3 regions of the Enterobacter sp. SA187 genome follow, and region 2 is predicted to be linked to each of the others. Evidence: predicted binding sites of a transcription regulator. Region 2 holds the regulator's gene; each other region holds the start of a gene.
What was found. The regulator CRP, encoded in region 2, controls carbon source genes, mostly activating them, when cyclic AMP is high. The targets are predictions, from matches to a motif close to ATGTGANNNNNNTCACAT.
Positions count from the first base shown of each region.

Region 1: BMF08_RS04890 (glutathione S-transferase) is a predicted target of CRP. The motif match lies at 3,966-3,983, and genes of this name have one in related genera.
Region 3: BMF08_RS07290 (YjcB family protein) is a predicted target of CRP. The motif match lies at 3,109-3,126, and genes of this name have one in related genera.

Region 1 is NZ_CP019113.1:997,835-1,004,750, reverse strand. It holds gene mtlR (mannitol operon repressor MtlR) at 1-547, opposite strand, end outside; gene mtlD (mannitol-1-phosphate 5-dehydrogenase) at 544-1,692, opposite strand; gene BMF08_RS04895 (PTS mannitol transporter subunit IICBA) at 1,796-3,703, opposite strand; gene BMF08_RS04890 (glutathione S-transferase) at 4,217-4,825, shown strand; gene selA (L-seryl-tRNA(Sec) selenium transferase) at 4,918-6,306, shown strand; gene selB (selenocysteine-specific translation elongation factor) at 6,303-6,916, shown strand, end outside.
Region 2 is NZ_CP019113.1:755,601-762,516, forward strand. It holds gene BMF08_RS03820 (hydrolase) at 1-121, shown strand, start outside; gene BMF08_RS03825 (YheU family protein) at 122-340, shown strand; gene BMF08_RS03830 (phosphoribulokinase) at 364-1,233, shown strand; gene BMF08_RS03835 (OsmC family protein) at 1,356-1,760, opposite strand; gene crp (cAMP-activated global transcriptional regulator CRP) at 2,066-2,698, shown strand; gene BMF08_RS03845 (YccS/YhfK family putative transporter) at 2,752-4,836, shown strand; gene argD (bifunctional acetylornithine/succinyldiaminopimelate transaminase) at 4,914-6,134, opposite strand; gene pabA (aminodeoxychorismate synthase component 2) at 6,221-6,784, opposite strand; gene BMF08_RS03860 (putative adenosine monophosphate-protein transferase Fic) at 6,896-6,916, opposite strand, start outside.
Region 3 is NZ_CP019113.1:1,514,346-1,521,261, forward strand. It holds gene uvrA (excinuclease ABC subunit UvrA) at 1-1,906, opposite strand, end outside; gene ssb1 (single-stranded DNA-binding protein SSB1) at 2,182-2,715, shown strand; gene BMF08_RS07290 (YjcB family protein) at 2,778-3,059, opposite strand; gene BMF08_RS07295 (EAL domain-containing protein) at 3,610-5,172, shown strand; gene soxS (superoxide response transcriptional regulator SoxS) at 5,228-5,551, opposite strand; gene soxR (redox-sensitive transcriptional activator SoxR) at 5,636-6,094, shown strand; gene BMF08_RS07310 (glutathione S-transferase family protein) at 6,374-6,916, shown strand, end outside.

The DNA of each region.
Region 1 (6,916 bases), 240 kb from region 2:
CTGTCAGGGAAAGCACCATGGTGGAACGTACAACCTGTTGATAACGCTGCTTTTGCATGGCATAGAGATCGGCATCGCTGAGATCAAACTGCGGCGCGGGGGGCAGGGCGGCGACGCAGTGCAGCTCACCGAAGGGGCCCAAGATCTCGTCGTCGGTGAAAGCGTATTCGTTGCCGTCGTGATTCAGCTCTTCCCGCAGCGCCATCAGCAGCTCGGCGTCCTCGTATTCCGGACGGCTGATGACGCCAAGCCCGTAAATCAGTTTTAAGCGCACCGACAAATCGCCCAGCGGGCCGTTGCCGTCCAGCAGCGGCTCAACGGCATATTTCACCGCGTAATCGTCTTTGCGAAAAACCTGAAGCACCAGAATGTTCACCGCCTCGGTCAGTAGCTCGACGGCGGCGATCAAAAAGCTGCGTACGGTTTTGCCTGCATTAAGACGCTCAAGCACACGGTTTTCAAAGGCCTGGGTTTCTTCCATTATTGCCTGCATATCCGACAATCTGTTGTTCGGGCGCGGAAAGCTCCGCGCCGGGTTTGGCATCATGCCTTTGCGTTGTACGCGTTAACGGCCTCGGTCACGACGTCGCTCGCCGCGTCCAGCCCGGAAATCTGCGCCAGAGCCGCCTGCGGGCCTTTCTCTTCAATCAACTGCGCCAGCTCAATGGCCTGCGGATCCTGCTCGCTGCGATAGTGCATCGCGGCGGCAATACCCAGCACCAGGTTGTGATGCGGCAGGTCGTATTCCAGCGTGCCCAGCAGCGGCTTGATCAGGCGATCGCCCGCGCTCAGTTTACGCAGCGGCTGACGGCCAACGCGCTCCACATCATCTTTCAGATAGGGGTTTTCGAAACGACCCAAAATTTTCTGGATATAGGCGGCGTGTTTCTGCGTTTCAAAGCCATAACGTTTGATCAGCACCGCGCCGCTTTCCACCATCGCACCTTTTACCACAGTACGGATTTTCTCGTCGAGAATGGCATCACGGATAGTCTGCAAACCGGCCTGCTGGCCGAGATAGGCGGTAATGGCGTGGCCGGTATTCAGGGTGAAGAGCTTACGCTCCACGAAGGCCATCAGGTTATCGGTCAGCTCCATGCCCGGAATATTCGGCAGCGTGCCTTTGAACTGGGTCTGGTCGACGATCCATTCGCTGAAGGTTTCCACGGTGACTTCCAGCGGATCGTTGGTAGCGGAGGCCGACGGCGGCACGATACGGTCTACAGCGGAGTCCACAAAGCCGGTATGCGCTTCCACCCAGGCTTTATCCTCTTCCGCCAGCGCGTTGAACACGTGGCCTTTCAGCTGCGTGGTGCCGCGCACCATGTTTTCACAGGCGATGATATTCAGCGGCGTGTCGTTACCCTGGGCTTTACGTTTTGCCAGACCTTTGGCGATGGCAGGAGCAATGCGCTCCAGCACCACCGGGCCAACCGCCGTGGTCACCAGATCCACCTGCGCGATGAGATCGATGACTTCATCGCCAGTGCTGTTGACCGCGTTAACGCCGGAAACGGTGTCCACCTGCTCATTTTCACCAACAACGTGAACCTGATAGCTATGACGGGCATTCAGGGCATCGAGCACGGCCTGATTCACATCGGCGAATGTCAGCTCAATACCCGCGTCCGCCAGCAATTTGCCGATGAAACCACGTCCGATATTACCTGCGCCAAAATGTAATGCTTTCATAGAATTACCTTCATCAATGTTTTTACCCGAGAGGGCTGGGGTGAGGAGGCGAATTCCCCTCACCCTAACCCTCTCCCAATGGGAGAGGGGAAAGGGCGTAACCTTACTTGTTCAGCAGGGCCAGCACTTCTTCAACGCTCTGCGTGTGTGTCAGGCGCTCAATCACAGATTCGTCGTCCAGCGCGTTAGTCAGGCTGGTGATCACCTGGATGTGCTCGTTGTTACGGGCGGCGATACCGATAACCAGACGGGCAATGTCGTCGGCATCATCACCGAAGCGTACGCCTTCCGGATACTGACAGAATACCACGCCGGTCTTCAGAACACGGTCTTTCGCTTCAACCGTACCGTGCGGCACGGCGATGGACTCACCCAGATAGGTCGGGGTCAATTTTTCGCGATCCAGCATCGCCTGCACATACTCCGGCTCAACGTAACCGCCTTTCACCAGCTGCTCACCGGCAAAAATAATGGCTTCTTCTTTGGTGCTCGCCGTGCGGCCCAGGAAGATGTTTTCTGCGCCGAGGCGGAACAGGTGGCTGTTACTTTCGTCGAAGCTGTCCTGCAGGCTGGTGCGCACTTTCTCTTCATTTTGCTCGTGGCGCTGTGCGGCAACCAGACGTTCAGTCAGGCTGGTGTACAGGCCGCTGTCGAGGAAGTTGGTCAGCGAAATATGCTGCGCCTGCGGCACCTGGCGCATCGCACGCTCGGTCAGGTCGCGGTGCGTGATCACCAGGTCAACATCGCCCGGCAGGTTGTTGATCGCGCTGTTGGTCACGGAGATGTTAGTCAGCCCCGCATCCTGCACTTTCTTACGCAGCACGCCTGCGCCCATGGCGCTGGAGCCCATACCGGCATCACAGGCGACGATGATTTTACGCACATGGCTCAGGTCGTTGGACACTTCGCCCGCGGTCAGCGGAGAGGCGCCTTTGGACTCGGCTTTCATGTCCTGCATGCGACGGGTTGCGGCTTCAATATCGTCGTCTTCTTTCACTTTGCTGGTTTTCAGCAGAATGGCGGAGATGACGAAAGAAACGGCCAGCGCAGCGAAAATCGCGGCGAGGTTAGCAAAATAGGCACCCTTCGGGGTCATCGCCAGTACCGCCAGGATAGAACCCGGAGACGCCGGAGACACCAGACCACCGCCCAGCACGCTCAGCGTAAACACGCCAGTCATACCGCCGAGGATCACCGCGATCAGCAGACGCGGATTCATCAGGACATACGGGAAGTAAATTTCGTGGATACCACCCAGGAAGTGGATGATTGCCGCGCCGCCCGCAGACTGTTTCGCGCTGCCGCGACCAAAGAACATATACGCCAGCAGTACACCCATACCCGGACCCGGGTTTGCTTCAATCAGGAAGAAGATGGACTTGCCGAGATCGTGAGATTGCTGAATACCCAGCGGCGAGAAGATACCGTGGTTGATGGCGTTGTTGAGGAACAGGATTTTCGCCGGTTCAACAAAGATGGACGCCAGCGGCAGCATGTCATGGACGACCATGAAGTTAACGCCCGCAGCCAGTGCTTTAGACAGCACTTCAACCGCCGGGCCAATGCCGAGGAAGGCAAGAATGGCGAGGATCATACCGATGATGCCGGCGGAGAAGTTATTCACCAGCATTTCGAAACCGGATTTGATCTTACCATCTACCGCGGCATCAAATTTCTTGATGCACAGACCGCCCAGCGGACCGGCAATCATAGCGCCGAGGAACATCGGCATATCTGCGCCCACGATAACGCCCATGGTGGTGATAGCACCGACCACGCCGCCACGCTCACCGCCAACCAGACGACCACCGGTATAACCGATCAGCAGCGGCAGCAGATAAGTAATCATCGGGCCGACGAGTTTCGCCAGCGTTTCGTTAGGTAACCATCCTGTCGGAATAAAGAGTGCAGTAATAATACCCCAGGCGATAAACGCGCCGATGTTGGGCATTACCATATTGCTAAGGAATCGACCAAAGCTTTGCACCTTGATCTTGATATCGGATGACATAAAACACCCCTTCTTATGTTTGCTAGCGCACAGGCCGGAAGCCCGAGGTTTGTTGTTAATGTGGCGGCAGAGGTAGCCGGACCCATGATGTGTGTGAGGCGAAATCTGGCACCGAATCGCCTTTCTGTCCAGACAGCGCCCTTTGGTGTGATCTGAATCACATAAACATAGGGTGTATCCGGGGATAAGGCGTGATCAACTTCACAAAACACTGGTGTAAAAAAAGAACACCGCCGAAAAAATCGACGCAGAATGGCTGTTAATGTGATGTTAATCACATTTGTATTTCATGACTTTGTTATTTATTTGTGATCTTAATCACAAGATATTTTTGTCAGGAGTTTTCTGACTGTGATCAAAGGCAAACTGTGATGTAGACGCAGACGGCAGATGTAACTTCCTTACACTGCCGACACCTTACGGAACAGACTTTTCACATTTATGAAGGCGCCCCTGCCTTTTGCGCGGCGGTGGGCCATAATTATCTCTTCACAGGCGATTAAGGACCCGGCCATGAAACTGATTGGCAGCTACACCAGCCCCTTCGTGCGGAAGATTTCCGTGATCTTGCTGGAAAAAGGCATCACCTTCGAATTCGTCAACGAAATGCCCTATAACGCAGAGAATGGCGTTTCGCAATTTAACCCGCTTGGTAAAGTGCCCGCGCTGGTGACTGACGACGGTGAAACCTGGTTTGATTCCCCCATTATTGCGGAATATCTGGAACAGCTGGGTATGGCGCCTGCATTGCTGCCCAGCGATGCGAAAGCGGCATTACGGGTGCGGCAGCTGGAAGCGCTGGCGGACGGCATTATGGATGCGGCGCTGACCTCCGTGCGCGAGCAGGCCCGTCCGGCAGCACAGCAGTCGGAAAGCGAACTGGTGCGCCAGCGGGAAAAAATCAGCCGCGCGCTGGATGCCCTGGAACAATACGCCGCCAACGGCGTGTTGCAGTCGCAGTCCCTCGATCTGGCGAACATCGCTGTCGCCTGCGCGATTGGTTATCTGAACTTCCGCCGCGTGTCGCCGGGCTGGTGCGTGGAGCGCCCGCAGCTGGTGAAGCTGGTGGAAACGCTCTTCCAGCGCGAAAGCTTTGCCCGCACCGAACCGCCAAAGGCTTGATACGCATTATGACAGCCTGAGCAAAGACGCTGTACAATCCCCTCACGTCGACCCCTTCCCGACGGAGGGGCCAATCACAGCAAGGCAGTGTCATGACCCCTGAAAATCGTTCCCTGTTCAGCCAGATCCCGGCAACCGACCGTTTATTGCGTGATGATGCCTTCCGCCCGCTGTTAGCCACTTTTGGCCATACGCGGGTGGTGGAGGCGCTGCGCCTGTTGCAGAACGAGGCCCGCGCCGCCATTCACGACAGCCAGACGCTGCCGGACTGGAGCGCTGACTGGGCCGGGGCCACACGTCAGCATCTTCACCATCAGCAGCAGAGCGCTATCCGTCCGGTGATCAACCTGACCGGCACCGTGCTGCACACCAATCTCGGGCGGGCATTACAGGCGGAAGCGGCGATCGAGGCGGTGGCACAGGCGATGCGTTCTCCGGTGTCGCTGGAGTACGATCTGGATGGTGCCGGGCGCGGACATCGTGACAGCGCGCTGGCCGCCATGCTGTGCCGTCTGACGGGGGCGGAAGACGCCTGTATCGTCAATAACAACGCGGCGGCGGTACTGTTAATGCTGGCGGCTACGGCCAGCGGCCAGGAAGTGGTGGTGTCGCGCGGCGAGCTGGTGGAGATTGGCGGCGCGTTTCGCATTCCGGACGTCATGCGTCAGGCGGGCTGCGAGCTGCATGAAGTCGGCACCACTAACCGCACCCATGCGAAAGACTATCGTCAGGCCATCAACGACAATACTGCGCTGCTGATGAAAGTGCATACCAGTAATTATCAGATCGAAGGCTTTACGAAAGCCGTGGACGAAGCGGAACTGGTAGCCATTGGCAACGAGCGGGACGTGCCGGTGGTGGTGGATTTAGGCAGCGGCTCGCTGGTGGATCTCAGCCAGTACGGGCTGCCGAAAGAACCTATGCCGCAGGCGCTGATCGCCGCGGGCGTCAGCCTGGTCAGTTTCTCCGGCGATAAACTGCTCGGCGGCCCGCAGGCCGGGATCATCGTCGGCAAAAAAGCGCTGATTGCCCGTCTGCAACAGCACCCGTTAAAACGCGCGCTGCGGGCAGACAAGATGACCCTCGCCGCGCTGGAGGCCACGCTGCGCCTCTATCTGCATCCGGAAAAACTCACGCAGGATTTGCCGACGCTGCGATTGCTGACCCGCGATACCGCGACGATCCGCGCCCTGGCGGAAAAACTTCAGCCGGTACTTGCCGCGCATTTTGCTGATTTCCACGTACAGATTGAAGCCTGCCTGTCGCAGATTGGCAGCGGTTCCCTGCCGGTGGATCGGCTGCCGAGCGTGGCCCTGACCTTCACCCCGCAGGACGGGCGCGGCAGCAGGCTTGAAACCCTGGCGGCGCAATGGCGCACTGGTGAAGTGCCGGTGATTGGCCGCATCACCGATGGCCGCCTGTGGCTTGATTTACGCTGCCTTGAGGACGAAACCCGTTTTCTGGAGATGTTACTGAAATGATTATTGCCACCGCCGGACATGTGGATCACGGCAAAACGACGCTGCTGGAAGCGATCACCGGCGTGAACGCCGACCGCCTGCCGGAAGAGAAAAAGCGCGGCATGACCATCGATCTGGGTTATGCCTACTGGCCGCAGGCTGATGGCCGCGTACCAGGATTTATTGATGTGCCGGGCCATGAAAAGTTTCTCGCCAATATGCTGGCAGGCGTCGGCGGTATCGATCACGCGCTGCTGGTGGTGGCCTGTGATGATGGCGTGATGGCGCAGACCCGCGAACATCTGGCGATTTTGCAGCTGACCGGCCAGACGACGCTGACCGTCGCGCTGACCAAAGCCGACCGGGTGGACGAGGCGCGCATTGCCGCAGTACAGGACGAGGTGCGCGACACGTTGCGGGAGTACGGCTTTACGAGCGCGGCGATATTCATTACCGCCGCCATCGCACAGCGCGGCATCGATGAACTGCGCGAGCATCTGTTACGCCTGCCGGAGCGGGAGCACGTGCAGCATCAGCGTTTCCGGCTGGCGATTGACCGGGCCTTTAACGTGAAGGGCGCGGGCCTGGTGGTGACCGGCACGGCGCTGTCTGGCGAGGTGCGCACCGGCGA
Region 2 (6,916 bases):
GGAGTATCAGTTGACGGAACACGGCGGGCACGTGGGCTTTGTGGGCGGGACGCTGCGCCGCCCGGAAATGTGGCTGGAAAAGCGCATTCCCGACTGGCTGACAACATATCTGGAGGCGTAAATGATTATCCCCTGGCAGGATCTGGCAACAGAGACGCTCGACAGCCTGATCGAGAGCTTTGTCTTGCGTGAAGGCACCGATTATGGTGAACATGAGCGTTCACTTGAACAAAAGGTCGCCGACGTTAAGCGCCAGCTGCAAACCGGAGAAGCGGTGCTGGTGTGGTCTGAACTGCATGAAACGGTGAACATCATGCCGAAGAAGCAGTTTCGCGAATAAAACCAGTTTTAGGGAGCGTTGCTATGTCTGCCAAACATCCGGTGATTGCCGTAACGGGTTCCAGCGGAGCCGGAACCACCACCACCAGCCTCGCGTTTCGTAAGATTTTCGCGCAACTGGATCTGCGCGCCGCAGAAGTGGAAGGCGACAGCTTTCACCGTTACACGCGCCCGGAAATGGACATGGCGATCCGTAAAGCGCGCGATGCCGGACGGCATATCAGCTATTTCGGCCCGGAAGCAAATGACTTCGGGCTGCTGGAGCAGACGTTTATCGAGTACGGGCTGACCGGCACCGGCCAGTCACGTAAATATCTCCATACCTACGATGAGGCAGTGCCGTGGAATCAGGTGCCGGGCACCTTCACACCGTGGCAACCGTTGCCTGAACCTACCGACGTGCTGTTTTATGAAGGGCTGCACGGCGGCGTGGTGACGCCACAGCAGGACGTGTCGCGCCATGTGGATCTGCTGGTCGGCGTGGTGCCGATCATTAACCTGGAGTGGATCCAGAAGCTGGTGCGCGATACCAGCGAGCGCGGGCATTCACGGGAAACGGTGATGGATTCGGTGGTGCGGTCGATGGAAGACTACATCAACTTTATTACGCCGCAGTTTTCCCGCACGCACATTAACTTCCAGCGCGTGCCGACCGTGGATACTTCCAACCCCTTCGCCGCGAAAGCGATCCCGTCGCTGGACGAAAGCTTTGTGGTGATCCATTTCCGTAATCTGGAAGGCATCGATTTTCCCTGGCTGCTGGCGATGTTGCAGGGCTCATTCATTTCCCACATCAATACATTAGTGGTGCCGGGCGGAAAAATGGGGCTGGCGATGGAGCTGATCATGCTGCCGCTGGTGCAGCGGCTGATGGAAGGCAAGAAAATCGAGTGATTTTTTGTGCCGGATGGCGGCGTGAACGCCTTATCCGGCCTACAGATTAAGCTTTTGTAGGCCGGATAAGCGTAGCGCCATCCGGCAGGGTTAGCGCAGCGCCACCTGACGTGCACCAAAAATCACCCCTCAATCACCTCAAACGAATGGGTGATAGTGGCGGCTTTTTCCAGCATCAGCGCCACCGAACAATACTTCTCTGCCGACAGATCCACCGCGCGGGCTACCGCCGCTTCTTTCAGCGCTTTGCCGGTGACGATAAAGTGCAGATTGATGTGCGTGAACAGACGCGGCGCCTCTTCACGGCGCTCGGAGGTCAGTTTGACTTCGCAATCCGTCACATCGTGACGCCCTTTTTGCAGAATGGATACCACGTCAATGGCGCTGCATCCCCCGGCGGCCATCAACACCATCTCCATCGGGCTTGGCGCTTTATCGCCTGAGTTGCCGTCCATCAGGATCTGGTGGCCTGAAGCAGACTCGCCCAGGAACGTTAAACCTTCTACCCATTTGACTCTTGCTTGCATTTTATTCGCTCCGGCGCGGTAAATTTCCCTTCAGATTACGCGCACATAACAATTCTCGCAACGGAAGGCGACCTGCATCATGCTGAAGCGAGACACCAGGAGACACACAGCAAAAGCTATGCTAAAACATTCTGGCTGCTACAGTGATACATTGACGTTGCACATGTATGCAGACGACATCAAACATTAAAGGCTGGATTTTCGAACGGCCACTTCCCGGGAACAGGGAAGCATATGATTGCAACCCCAGAGGCAGAGTGTTCATCCTGGCTCTGGAGCCAGCTTATAACAGAGGATAACCGCGCATGGTGCTTGGCAAACCGCAAACAGACCCGACTCTCGAATGGTTCTTGTCTCATTGCCATATTCATAAGTACCCGTCGAAGAGCACGCTGATTCACCAGGGTGAAAAAGCGGAAACGTTGTATTACATCGTTAAAGGCTCAGTGGCAGTGCTCATCAAGGATGAAGAAGGTAAAGAGATGATCCTCTCTTACCTCAACCAGGGAGATTTTATCGGTGAACTGGGCCTGTTTGAAGAAGGTCAGGAGCGCAGTGCCTGGGTACGTGCTAAAACCGCTTGTGAAGTGGCAGAAATCTCGTACAAAAAATTCCGTCAGCTTATCCAGGTGAACCCGGATATTCTGATGCGCCTGTCTTCCCAGATGGCGCGCCGCCTGCAGGTGACGTCCGAGAAAGTGGGTAACCTCGCCTTCCTCGACGTGACTGGCCGCATCGCGCAGACGCTGCTGAACCTGGCCAAACAGCCGGACGCCATGACCCACCCGGACGGTATGCAAATTAAAATTACCCGTCAGGAGATCGGTCAGATCGTTGGCTGCTCCCGTGAAACCGTCGGTCGCATTCTGAAGATGCTGGAAGATCAAAACCTGATCTCTGCGCACGGTAAAACCATCGTGGTTTACGGAACCCGCTAAGCCCCTCAAACGGCGTATTGCATCTGCGAGACGCCGTTTTTGTTTGCATTCTCATGTGGCGCAGGCTGATCTATCACCCGGAAATTAACTACGCCCTGCGACAAACGCTGGTGTTGTGTCTCCCTGTGGCCATCGGCCTCGCCTTCGGGCACCTGCAACAGGGGCTGCTGTTCTCTCTCGTTCCTGCCTGCTGCAACATTGCCGGGCTCGATACCCCCCATAAACGCTTTTTCAAACGCCTGATCGTGGGCGGCTCGCTGTTTGCGGGCTGTAGCCTGGCGGTGCAGCTATTGCTGGCGGAGAACATCGCCCTGCCGCTGATCCTCGGCGGGCTGGCGCTGCTGCTTGGCGTCACGGCAGAGATCAGCGCCCTGCACGCGCGCCTGCTGCCGGCGTCGCTTATCGCCGCCATCTTTACCTTAAGCCTTGCCGGAAATATGCCGGTATGGGAGCCGCTGCTGATTTATGCCTCCGGCACGCTGTGGTACGGGCTGTTTAACTGGCTGTGGTTCTGGATGTGGCGCGAACAGCCGCTGCGCGAATCCTTAAGCCTGCTCTACCGCCAGCTGGCGGAGTACTGCGAAGCTAAATACAGTCTGCTGACCCAGCATGCGGATCCGGAAAAAGCCCTGCCGCCGCTGCTGGCGCGTCAGCAGAAAGCCGTGGATCTGATCAGCCAGTGTTACCAGCAAATGCACATGCTCGCCGCTAATCAGCATAACGATTACAAGCGCCTGCTGCGGGCGTTTCAGGTGGCGCTGGACCTGCAGGAGCATATTTCCGTCAGCCTGCATCAGCCCCAGGAAGTGCAAAAACTGGTGGAGCAGAGTCACGCCGAAGCGGTGATCCGCTGGAACGCGCAGGTGGTCGCCGCCCGGCTGCGGGTGCTGGCGGACGACATTCTCTATCACCGTTTTCCTGTGCGCTTTAATATGGATAAGCAGGTCGGCGCGCTGGAAAAAATCGCCCGTCAGCATCCGGATAACCCGGTCGGCCAGTTCTGCGCCTGGCACTTCAGCCGTATCGCCAGAGTACTGCGCACCCAGCGCCCGCTGTATGTGCGCGATCTGATGGAGGATAAACAGCGCCGCCAGCCGCTGATCCCGGCGCTCAAAAGCTATCTGTCGTTTAAATCCCCGGCGCTGCGCAATGCGGCGCGCATTGCCGTGATGCTCGCCATCGCCAGCCTGATGGGGATCGCGCTGCATCTGCCCAAGCCCTACTGGATCCTGATGACGGTACTGCTGGTGACGCAAAACGGCTACGGCGCAACGCGGGTGCGTATTCAGCACCGGGCGGCGGGGACTATGGCGGGGCTGATTATTGCCGGTATCACGCTGCACTTTCACGTGCCGGAAGGCTATACGCTGCTCGGTATGCTGGTGGTGACGCTGATTAGCTATCTGATCATCCGCAAGAATTATGGCTGGGCGACGGTGGGCTTCACCATCACCGCGGTGTATTCGTTACAGCTGCTGACGCTGAGCGGCGACCAGTTTATCGTCGCCAGGCTTATCGATACGCTGATTGGCTGTCTGATCGCCTTTGGCGGCATGGTCTGGCTGTGGCCGCAGTGGCAGAGCGGGCTGTTGCGGCAGAACGCCCACGACGCGCTGGAGGCGGACCAGGAGGCCATCCGCCTGATCCTCAGCGACGATCCGCAGCCCACGCCGCTGGCGTACCAGCGCATGCGCGTCAATCAGGCACACAATACGCTGTTTAACTCGCTCAATCAGGCAATGCAGGAGCCGGGCTTTAACACTCATTACCTGGAAGATATGAAACTCTGGGTGACGCACAGCCAGTTTATCGTCGAGCACATTAACGCGATGACCACCCTGGCGCGCGAGCACACCATGCTGACGCCGGATCTGGCGCAACGTTATCTGGAATCCTGTGAAATTGCGCTTCAGCGTTGCCAGCAGCGCCTGGAATATGACGGGCCGGCAGGGTCGGGGGATGCCAATATTCTGGAAGCGCCGGAGACCTTAACCCAGGGCCCGATGAGCACGCTGGAACAGCATCTGCAACGTGTTATCGGGCATCTGAACACCATGCACACCATTTCGTCGGTGGCATGGCGTCAGCGCCCGCATCACGGCATCTGGCTGATGCGGACAGGAAAGCGGAAGCATTAGAAATTTGCCGGGTGGCGCTTTCGCTTACCCGGCCTACGAGCCTAAGTCTGCAAGCACAGCGCCGCCGGGCAACAGGGTTAACCGTGGACGATTTTCGCGACGGCCTGCGCAAAACGTGCCATGCCCTCGTCGATGTCGCTCTCTTCCACCACCAGCGACGGCGCAAAACGCATCACGTCCGGCCCGGCGTTCAGCACCATCACCCCTTCGCTGGCGGCCGCATACAGGAAATCACGGGCGCGACCACGGTATTGCGGCTTCAGTTCTGCGCCAATCAGCAGACCCATACCGCGAATATCGCTGAACAGGTCATACTGCTCATCGATCTGTTGAAGATGTTTAACAAAGCGCTGGCGTTTTTCGTTCACCCCCTGCAACACTTCCGGCGTATTGATAATATCGAAGGCCGCGCCCGCTACCGCGCAGGCCAGCGGGTTGCCGCCGTAGGTGGATCCATGGGAGCCAACATGAAACGCGCTGGCGATCTCCTGGGTGGTCAGCATGGCGCTGACCGGGAAGCCGCCGCCCAGCGCTTTGGCGCTGGTGAGAATATCCGGCGTCACGCCGTAGTGCATATAGGCAAAGAGTTCACCGCTGCGGCCCATGCCGCACTGCACTTCATCAAATACCAGCAGCGCCTGATGTTCATCGCACAGCTCGCGCAGCCCTTGCAGAAATTCCGGAGTCGCCGCCGTAACGCCGCCCTCGCCCTGGATCGGCTCCACGACGACCGCGCAGGTGTGATCGTCCATCACCGCTTTGACCGCGTGCAGATCGTTAAAGGGCACATGGATGATGTCCGCCGGTTTCGGCCCGAAGCCATCGGAATATTTCGGCTGTCCGCCCACCGACACGGTAAACAGCGACCGTCCATGGAAAGCATTGTGGAAGGCGATGATTTTCGTTTTATAGGGGCTGTGACGGGTGGAGGCGTAGTAGCGCGCCAGTTTGAAGGCCGTTTCATTAGCTTCGGTGCCGGAGTTCATAAAGAGCACGCGCTCGGCAAAGGTGGCCTCAATCATTTTACGGCCCAGGCGCAGGGCCGGTTCGTTGGTAAAGACGTTGCTGGTGTGCCACAGGGTTTCCCCCTGGGTTTTTAACGCCTCAACCAGCGCCGGATGGCAATGACCGAGCGCCGTAACGGCAATACCGCCCGCAAAATCAACGTACTCTTTACCCTGCTGATCCCACACGCGGCTGCCCTTCCCTTTTACCGGAATGAATTCAGCAGGTGCATAAATCGGCAGAATTACTTCGTCAAATGTTGCGCGCGTAATTGCGTTTTGTTCAGTTGCCATGTCACGCCCATCCGTTTTGTGCTGTATTAATTATGAAAATATAAGCACAAAATATGCATAAAAAATCACAACAAGGCAACAAAAAATCATCGCGACAGGAAATTAGCCAGCAGTTCATGCCCCTGTTCGCTGAGGATGCTTTCCGGATGAAACTGCACGCCTTCCAGATCCCACTCCCGGTGGCGGATGCCCATTATTTCCTGCGTATCGCTCCAGGCGGTGACGTCAAAGCAGTCGGGCAGCGAGGCGGGTTCGATCACCAGCGAATGATAGCGGGTAACGGTTAACGGATTATTCAGCCCCTGAAACACGCCCTTCCCCGTATGGGTGACCGGCGAGGTTTTGCCGTGCATCACTTTTTGCGCCCGCACAATGCGCGCGCCAAACACCTGCGCAATCGCCTGATGTCCCAGACACACGCCCAGCACCGGCAGCTTGCCGGCGTAATGGCGGATCACCTCCAGCGACACGCCAGATTCGTCCGGCGTACAGGGACCGGGGGAGATCACGATTTTGTCCGGTGACAGGCTGTCGATATCGGCAAGGCTAATAACGTCATTGCGCCTGACTTCCACCTGCGCGCCCAGCTCGCAAAAGTACTGGTAGAGGTTCCAGGTAAAAGAGTCGTAGTTGTCGATAAGCAGGATCATGGTGCGGGATCTTTCAGTCAAAAAATGCGATGGGGGTAGTGTACCTGTTTTATTGCCCGGCGGCGCAGGCTTGCCGGGCCTGCAAAAAATACCGATCCGCCGGGCGTTGGCTTACTCTGCCTCTTTCGCTTC
Region 3 (6,916 bases), 760 kb from region 2:
TAAACAGGCCTACCGGCAGCGTCAGGGTGACATCCTTCAGGTTGTTGCCGCGCGCGCCGGTCAGCTTAAGCACTTTTTCCGGATCCGCAGGCACACGCGCTTTCGGGATCTCAATCTTACGTACGCCGCTCATAAACTGCCCGGTCAGCGATTCCGGCACCGCCATGATGTCTTCAAGCGTACCTTCAGCCACTACCTGACCGCCATGAACGCCTGCGCCCGGGCCGATATCGATAACGTGATCTGCGGCGCGGATCGCATCTTCATCATGCTCCACCACAATCACCGTGTTGCCGAGGTTACGCAGATGGATCAGCGTGCCGAGCAGACGTTCGTTATCGCGCTGATGCAGACCGATAGACGGCTCATCCAGCACGTACATCACGCCCACCACACCAGCACCGATCTGGCTCGCCAGACGGATACGCTGCGCTTCGCCGCCGGACAGGGTCTCTGCCGAACGGGACAGCGTCAGGTAGTTCAGCCCAACGTTCACGAGGAATTTCAGACGATCGCCAATCTCTTTCAGCACTTTTTCAGCGATTTTTGCACGCTGGCCGGAAAGTTTCAGATTGGTGAAGAAATCCATCGCATGGCCGATGCTCATGTCGGAAATGGTCGGCAGCGGCGTGTCTTCCACAAACACGTGGCGCGCTTCACGACGCAGACGCGTTCCGTCACAGGTGGTGCACGAGCGGTTGCTGATGAACTTCGCCAGCTCTTCACGTACCGCGCTGGATTCCGTCTCTTTATAACGGCGCTCCATATTGTGCAGCACGCCTTCAAACGGATGGCGTCGCACGGAAGTATCGCCGCGATCGTTCATGTACTTAAATTCGACGTTCTCTTTGCCGGATCCGAACAGCACCACTTTATGTACGTTAGCGCTCAGGCTGGCCCACGGCGCTTCCACGTCGAACTTGTAGTGTTCGGCAAGGGAGCGCAGCATCTGGAAATAATAGAAGTTTCGGCGATCCCAGCCGCGGATCGCGCCGCCCGCCAGCGACAGCTCCGGATTCTGGATCACCCGATCCGGATCGAAATACTGTTGTACGCCCAGCCCGTCGCAGGTCGGACAGGCGCCCGCCGGGTTGTTGAACGAGAACATACGCGGTTCCAGCTCATTCATGCTGTAGCCGCAAATCGGGCAGGCGAAGTTTGCGGAGAACAGCAGTTCGCCCGCTTTGGCGTCGTCCATATCGGCCACGATCGCCGTTCCGCCGGAGAGATCCAGCGCGGTTTCAAAGGATTCCGCAAGGCGCTGCGTCAGATCGTCGCGCACTTTAAAGCGGTCGATGACCACCTCAATGGTGTGTTTCTTTTGCAGCTCAAGCGTCGGCGGATCGGAAAGATCGCAGACTTCGCCGTCGATACGGGCGCGGATATAACCCTGGCTGGCCAGGTTTTCCAGCGTTTTGGTGTGCTCGCCCTTACGATCTTTGATGATAGGCGCCAGCAGCATCAGCCGCTTGCCTTCAGGCTGCGAGAGCACGTTATCGACCATCTGACTGACCGTTTGCGCGGCCAGCGGAACGTTATGATCCGGGCAGCGCGCTTCGCCCACGCGGGCAAACAGCAGACGCAGATAGTCATGAATTTCGGTAATGGTCCCGACCGTGGAACGTGGGTTGTGCGACGTCGACTTCTGCTCAATGGAGATTGCCGGCGACAGCCCTTCAATATGATCGACATCTGGCTTTTCCATGAGGGACAGGAACTGCCGCGCATAGGCAGAGAGCGATTCGACGTAACGACGCTGCCCTTCGGCATAAAGGGTGTCAAAAGCCAGCGAGGATTTGCCTGAACCCGAAAGCCCGGTCACGACAATCAGCTTGTCGCGTGGGATGACGATGTTGATGTTCTTGAGATTATGGGTACGCGCGCCCCGTACTTCTATCTTATCCATTCACCTTTCCCGGTAGAGATTCGGCTGCCATAGCGTTATGCATCCATTTCGGTAAGCATAGAACACGCCCGGCGGTCTGAACTGAAACGATTAATTATGACACAATTTAACCTGAATGGATATACAGTGTTATGATGCGCCTTCCAGTGAGTCTTGCAACAATGTCGCGACGGCGCGGTTTACTGGAATCCGCCTCGCAAGGTATCAATCGCGCGGTTTGTAATGCTACAATCGCGCGTTTACACTATTAAGAAACGTATTCAGGAGACACGACCATGGCCAGCAGAGGCGTAAACAAGGTGATTCTCGTCGGTAATCTGGGCCAGGACCCGGAAGTACGCTACATGCCGAGTGGTGGCGCAGTCGCCAACATTACGCTGGCGACCTCCGAATCCTGGCGTGATAAAAACACCGGTGAGACTAAAGAGCAGACTGAATGGCACCGCGTTGTGCTGTTTGGCAAACTGGCGGAAATCGCCGGTGAATATCTGCGTAAAGGCTCCCAGGTGTATATCGAAGGTTCCCTGCGTACCCGTAAGTGGACCGATCAGAGCGGTCAGGAACGCTACACCACTGAAATCAACGTTCCGCAGATTGGCGGCGTAATGCAGATGCTGGGTGGACGTCAGGGTGGCGGCGCACCGGCAGGCGGCGGCCAGCAGCAGGGCGGCTGGGGTCAGCCTCAGCAACCGCAGGGCGGCGGCAATCAGTTCAGCGGCGGCGCGCAGTCTCGCCCGCAGCAACCGTCTTCAGCACCGGCGCAGTCTAACGAACCGCCGATGGATTTTGACGACGACATCCCGTTCTGATCCTGACCATCAGTACGCAAAAAGCCCCGCATTGACGGGGCTTTTGTTTTGGTGCGACGCCATCAGGTGATGACCACCGGCCATTCAGGTGGCGTGTGACTGGAGGCTTCAATCATTACGTCTTTAATATTATTCCAGATCGCCGCCACATCAATCAGCGTAATGCCGAGCAAACCGGTGGCGAACCAGCAGGCGGCGATCACGCCCAGCCCGCTGCTGATCACCGCAAGACCGATATAATCAGACTTGCGAAAGCGAATGTTTAATGTGCTGGCAAGAAACATCAGCACCGCGCTCAATAACTGCCAGCGTAGCAATACCACGCCGGTGGTAATGGTAGCCATCAACCCTTCCTCTGATAACCAATGAAACGTGATTTCATTTTCACAATTTTTGTGAACTATATCACATTTGCTCTTTTATTCGCCAGTGATCTGCGTCAATTTTGCTCAGTTTCATATCCATAAAGGGGGCGTCAGCCGCTTTGTTAGCGCCTTTCAGGCCACGGCTATATGCCTCTTTTAGAAACAGAAGGGTAACAACATTATTTTTTTATTATGCGTATTCTTTGCACACCATTCACTTTTGCAGTTTAAAAAATAAACATCTGCCGGTTATCATTTTTATCGGCCTGCAATTTGCGTTAATCAGCGATCCCCTGTTGAGTTATCTTAAACCTTGACGACGAACTGGATATTTATTTTCCTTAATATAAACAGGGGGAACACTTTTAGTTTGCCTTACGGACGAATATTATCGTCATAAGCAGATATTAGGTTTCTTATGAAAAAAGTCAGTTGCTAATGTCTTATGATTCATGCAACGTAATCACCTGTTAATCAAAGCATCCTGTCGTTATTACAGGCACACATTTTGCAGGGATATTAGGCGGAAATGAATCATAGCGCACTTCGCAAGGTGCTGAGGATCGTCGGGATCATCATGGTAGTTATACTGCCTGTGATGCTGGCGCTATGGTTTGCACACATCCGCGCGGTAAAAGAAACCAGCGCGCAGCTCAATGCATTTGCGCAACTCGCGCTGGATAAAACCGAGCTGGTGATCCGTCAGGCAGATATTGCCTATGACGAAGCCCTGAAATTCAGCGGCCCGCTCTGTTCGCCGTTGCATCGGCAAAATATGCTTAATATTATTCGCGGGCGGCTTTATCTGGCGGATCTCATCTATACCCAGGGCGATCATTTTTTATGCTCCACCAGTATTACTTTGCCTCAACCTTATATTATTCCTGCTGCTGATTATAAACGTAATCCTGACGTTTCAATTTATTACTATCGCGATACGCCATTTTATTCCGGATATAAGATGGTGTATATGCGGCGCGGTAATTATGCGGTAGTGGTAAATCCACTTTTTTACAGTGAAGTGGCATCAGACGATCGTACATTAACGTATGGCGTTTATGACAATATCAGTAAAACCTTCTTTTCAGTCAGTCCTGGCGCTAACGTTAAAATATTGTCTGAACATGTACAAAATGAGAAATTAAACTTCCGGACAGATAATCGTTTCTATACCATTGCCCATTCCGACAAGCGACCTGTTTCGATGATCGTCTCGACGTCCAGCACCCGCTATTATGGTTTCCTGTATCATCAGGCCATGCTGTTGGTCCCGCTGGCGCTGATCGGCAGTATTCTCCTTCTACTGATAGTCTCACGTACCCGGCATGAATTTAACTCCCCGCGGCGTTTGCTGCATCGGGCGCTGCTAAAGCGTCAACTCAGGCTGCATTATCAACCCATTATCGATATCAAAACCGGTAAATGCGTGGGCGCAGAAGCCCTGCTGCGCTGGCCTGGGTTTAATGGTCCGGTGATGAGCCCGGTGGAGTTTATACCGCTGGCTGAAAAAGAAGGGTTGATTGAACGCGTCACCGATTATGTGGTTGAAGAGGTGTTTACCGATCTGGGGCATTTCCTCGCCGCCAACCCGCACCTCTATATTTCAATTAACTTATCCGCCTCGGATTTCCATTCGTCACGCCTGATTGCCCTTATTTCTGATAAGGCAACACATTACGCGGTGCGGGCTGAACAAATTAAGATCGAAGTGACCGAGCGCGGCTTTATTGATGTGCCGAAAACCACGCCGGTTATTCAGGCGTTCCGTCATGCGGGTTATGAAGTGGCAATTGATGATTTCGGTACCGGCTATTCCAACCTGCATAATTTATATTCCCTCAATGTCGATATTCTGAAAATCGACAAATCTTTTATCGATACTCTGACGACTAACAGCACCAGCCATTTGATCGCTGAACATATTATTGAGATGGCGCACAGCCTGCGTCTGAAGATCATTGCGGAAGGCGTGGAAACGGCGGAGCAGGTCACCTGGCTGCTAAAGCGCGGCGTGCAGTTCTGCCAGGGCTGGCACTTTGCGAAGGCATTATCGCCGCAGGATTTTATTCACTGGGCGCAGCAGCACGACTAAGCGCTTGTCCCGGTAGTCTCAACAGACGCCTGACGGGATAAGCGCTCATAGGGGTTTACATCTGATGACGGTAATCGCTGGGCGTTCTGTCGAATTCGCGGCGAAATACACGCGAAAAGGTTTGCTGCGATACATAGCCCAGGTCCATGGCGATATCAAAAATGGGCCGCCGCGTGGTGCGCAGCGCTTCTGCCGCCAGCAGTAACCGGCGCTGTCGGATGTAATCCCCCAACGTCTGATGCATCACCGCGCGGAACATTCTCTGTAAATACCATTTCGAATAACCGGACTTTCTGGCGACCACATCAATGTTCATAGGTTGGTCGATATGTTCATCAATCCATTCAATCAGTGTCTGAATAATTTGCTGATGGGACATACTAGCCTCTTTGTCAGTTCTGCCGCTGTCGTTTTGTCTGCGGGCGAGTATAATTCCTCAAGTTAACTTGAGGTAAAGCGATTTATGGAAAAGAAATTACCGCGTATTAAAGCGCTGCTCACCCCCGGCGAAGTGGCGAAACGTAGCGGCGTGGCGGTATCGGCATTGCACTTTTATGAAGCCAAAGGTCTGATTAAAAGTGTGCGTAACAGCGGTAATCAGCGGCGTTATACCCGTGATGTGCTGCGTTATGTGGCGATCATCAAAATCGCGCAGCGTATCGGCATTCCCCTTGCAACCATTGGCGAGGCGTTTGGTGTGTTGCCGGAAGGGCACACGCTCAGCCCTAAAGAGTGGAAAGAGCTATCTTCCCAGTGGCGTGTGGAACTGGATCGGCGTATCCATACGCTGGAAGCATTACGCGATGAGCTGGACGGCTGTATCGGCTGCGGCTGTTTGTCACGCAGCGACTGCCCGCTGCGTAATCCCGGCGACCGGCTGGGCGAGCAGGGCACCGGCGCGCGACTGCTGGAAGATGATTAATATTCGCCACAAAAAACTAAAGCGCCGTTACGGCGCTTTAGTTTGTTTCCCGGTCTTTTGTCTTTCGCTCTATCCCACGGGTTTGTGGGAGGGTCTCCCCCGACATCAATACCCCTCGGTGTAACTAAAAACGCTGGAGGGTCCGGTTTGTATCGACACTTTTAGTGTAAGTCAGCAGGGCAGCTTTGCCAGCGGCAACCGGGGAATTATCACCGAAATTTTTCGCGCATGATGCACAATTTTCTATAGTAAGTACTTACCTGGTTAACGGAGTAAATCATGCTTAAAGTGCATCATCTTAATAAGTCCCGTTCACAGCGTGTGCTGTGGGCGCTGGAAGAGCTTGGCGTGCCCTATGAGATCGTGCGTTATCAGCGCGAAAAAACCATGATGGCCCCTGAAGCGCTGAAAAAAGTGCACCCGCTGGGAAAATCGCCGGTGCTGGAAGATGACGGGCGCATTATTGCAGAGTCCGGGGCCATCCTCGAATACCTCCAGGAAAACTATGATCCGCAGGGCACCCTGAAACCCACCGATGCCGACCAGCGCCTGCAGTACCGTTTCTGGCTGCATTATGCCGAAGGCTCGCTGATGCCGCCGTTACTGATGAAGCTGGTATTCAGCAGCCTGGGCAAGCCGCCGGTGCCGCTGGGTTTTCGCACCCTCGGTAAAGCGCTGGGGCAGGGGGTGCAAAAAGGCTATCTCAATAAACAGATCGAAACGCACGCCCGCTATATAGAAGCGGAGCTCGGCAGCCAGCCCTGGTTTACCGGGGAGTCCCCCAGCATGGCGGATATTCAGATGAGCTTCCCGGTGTTTGCC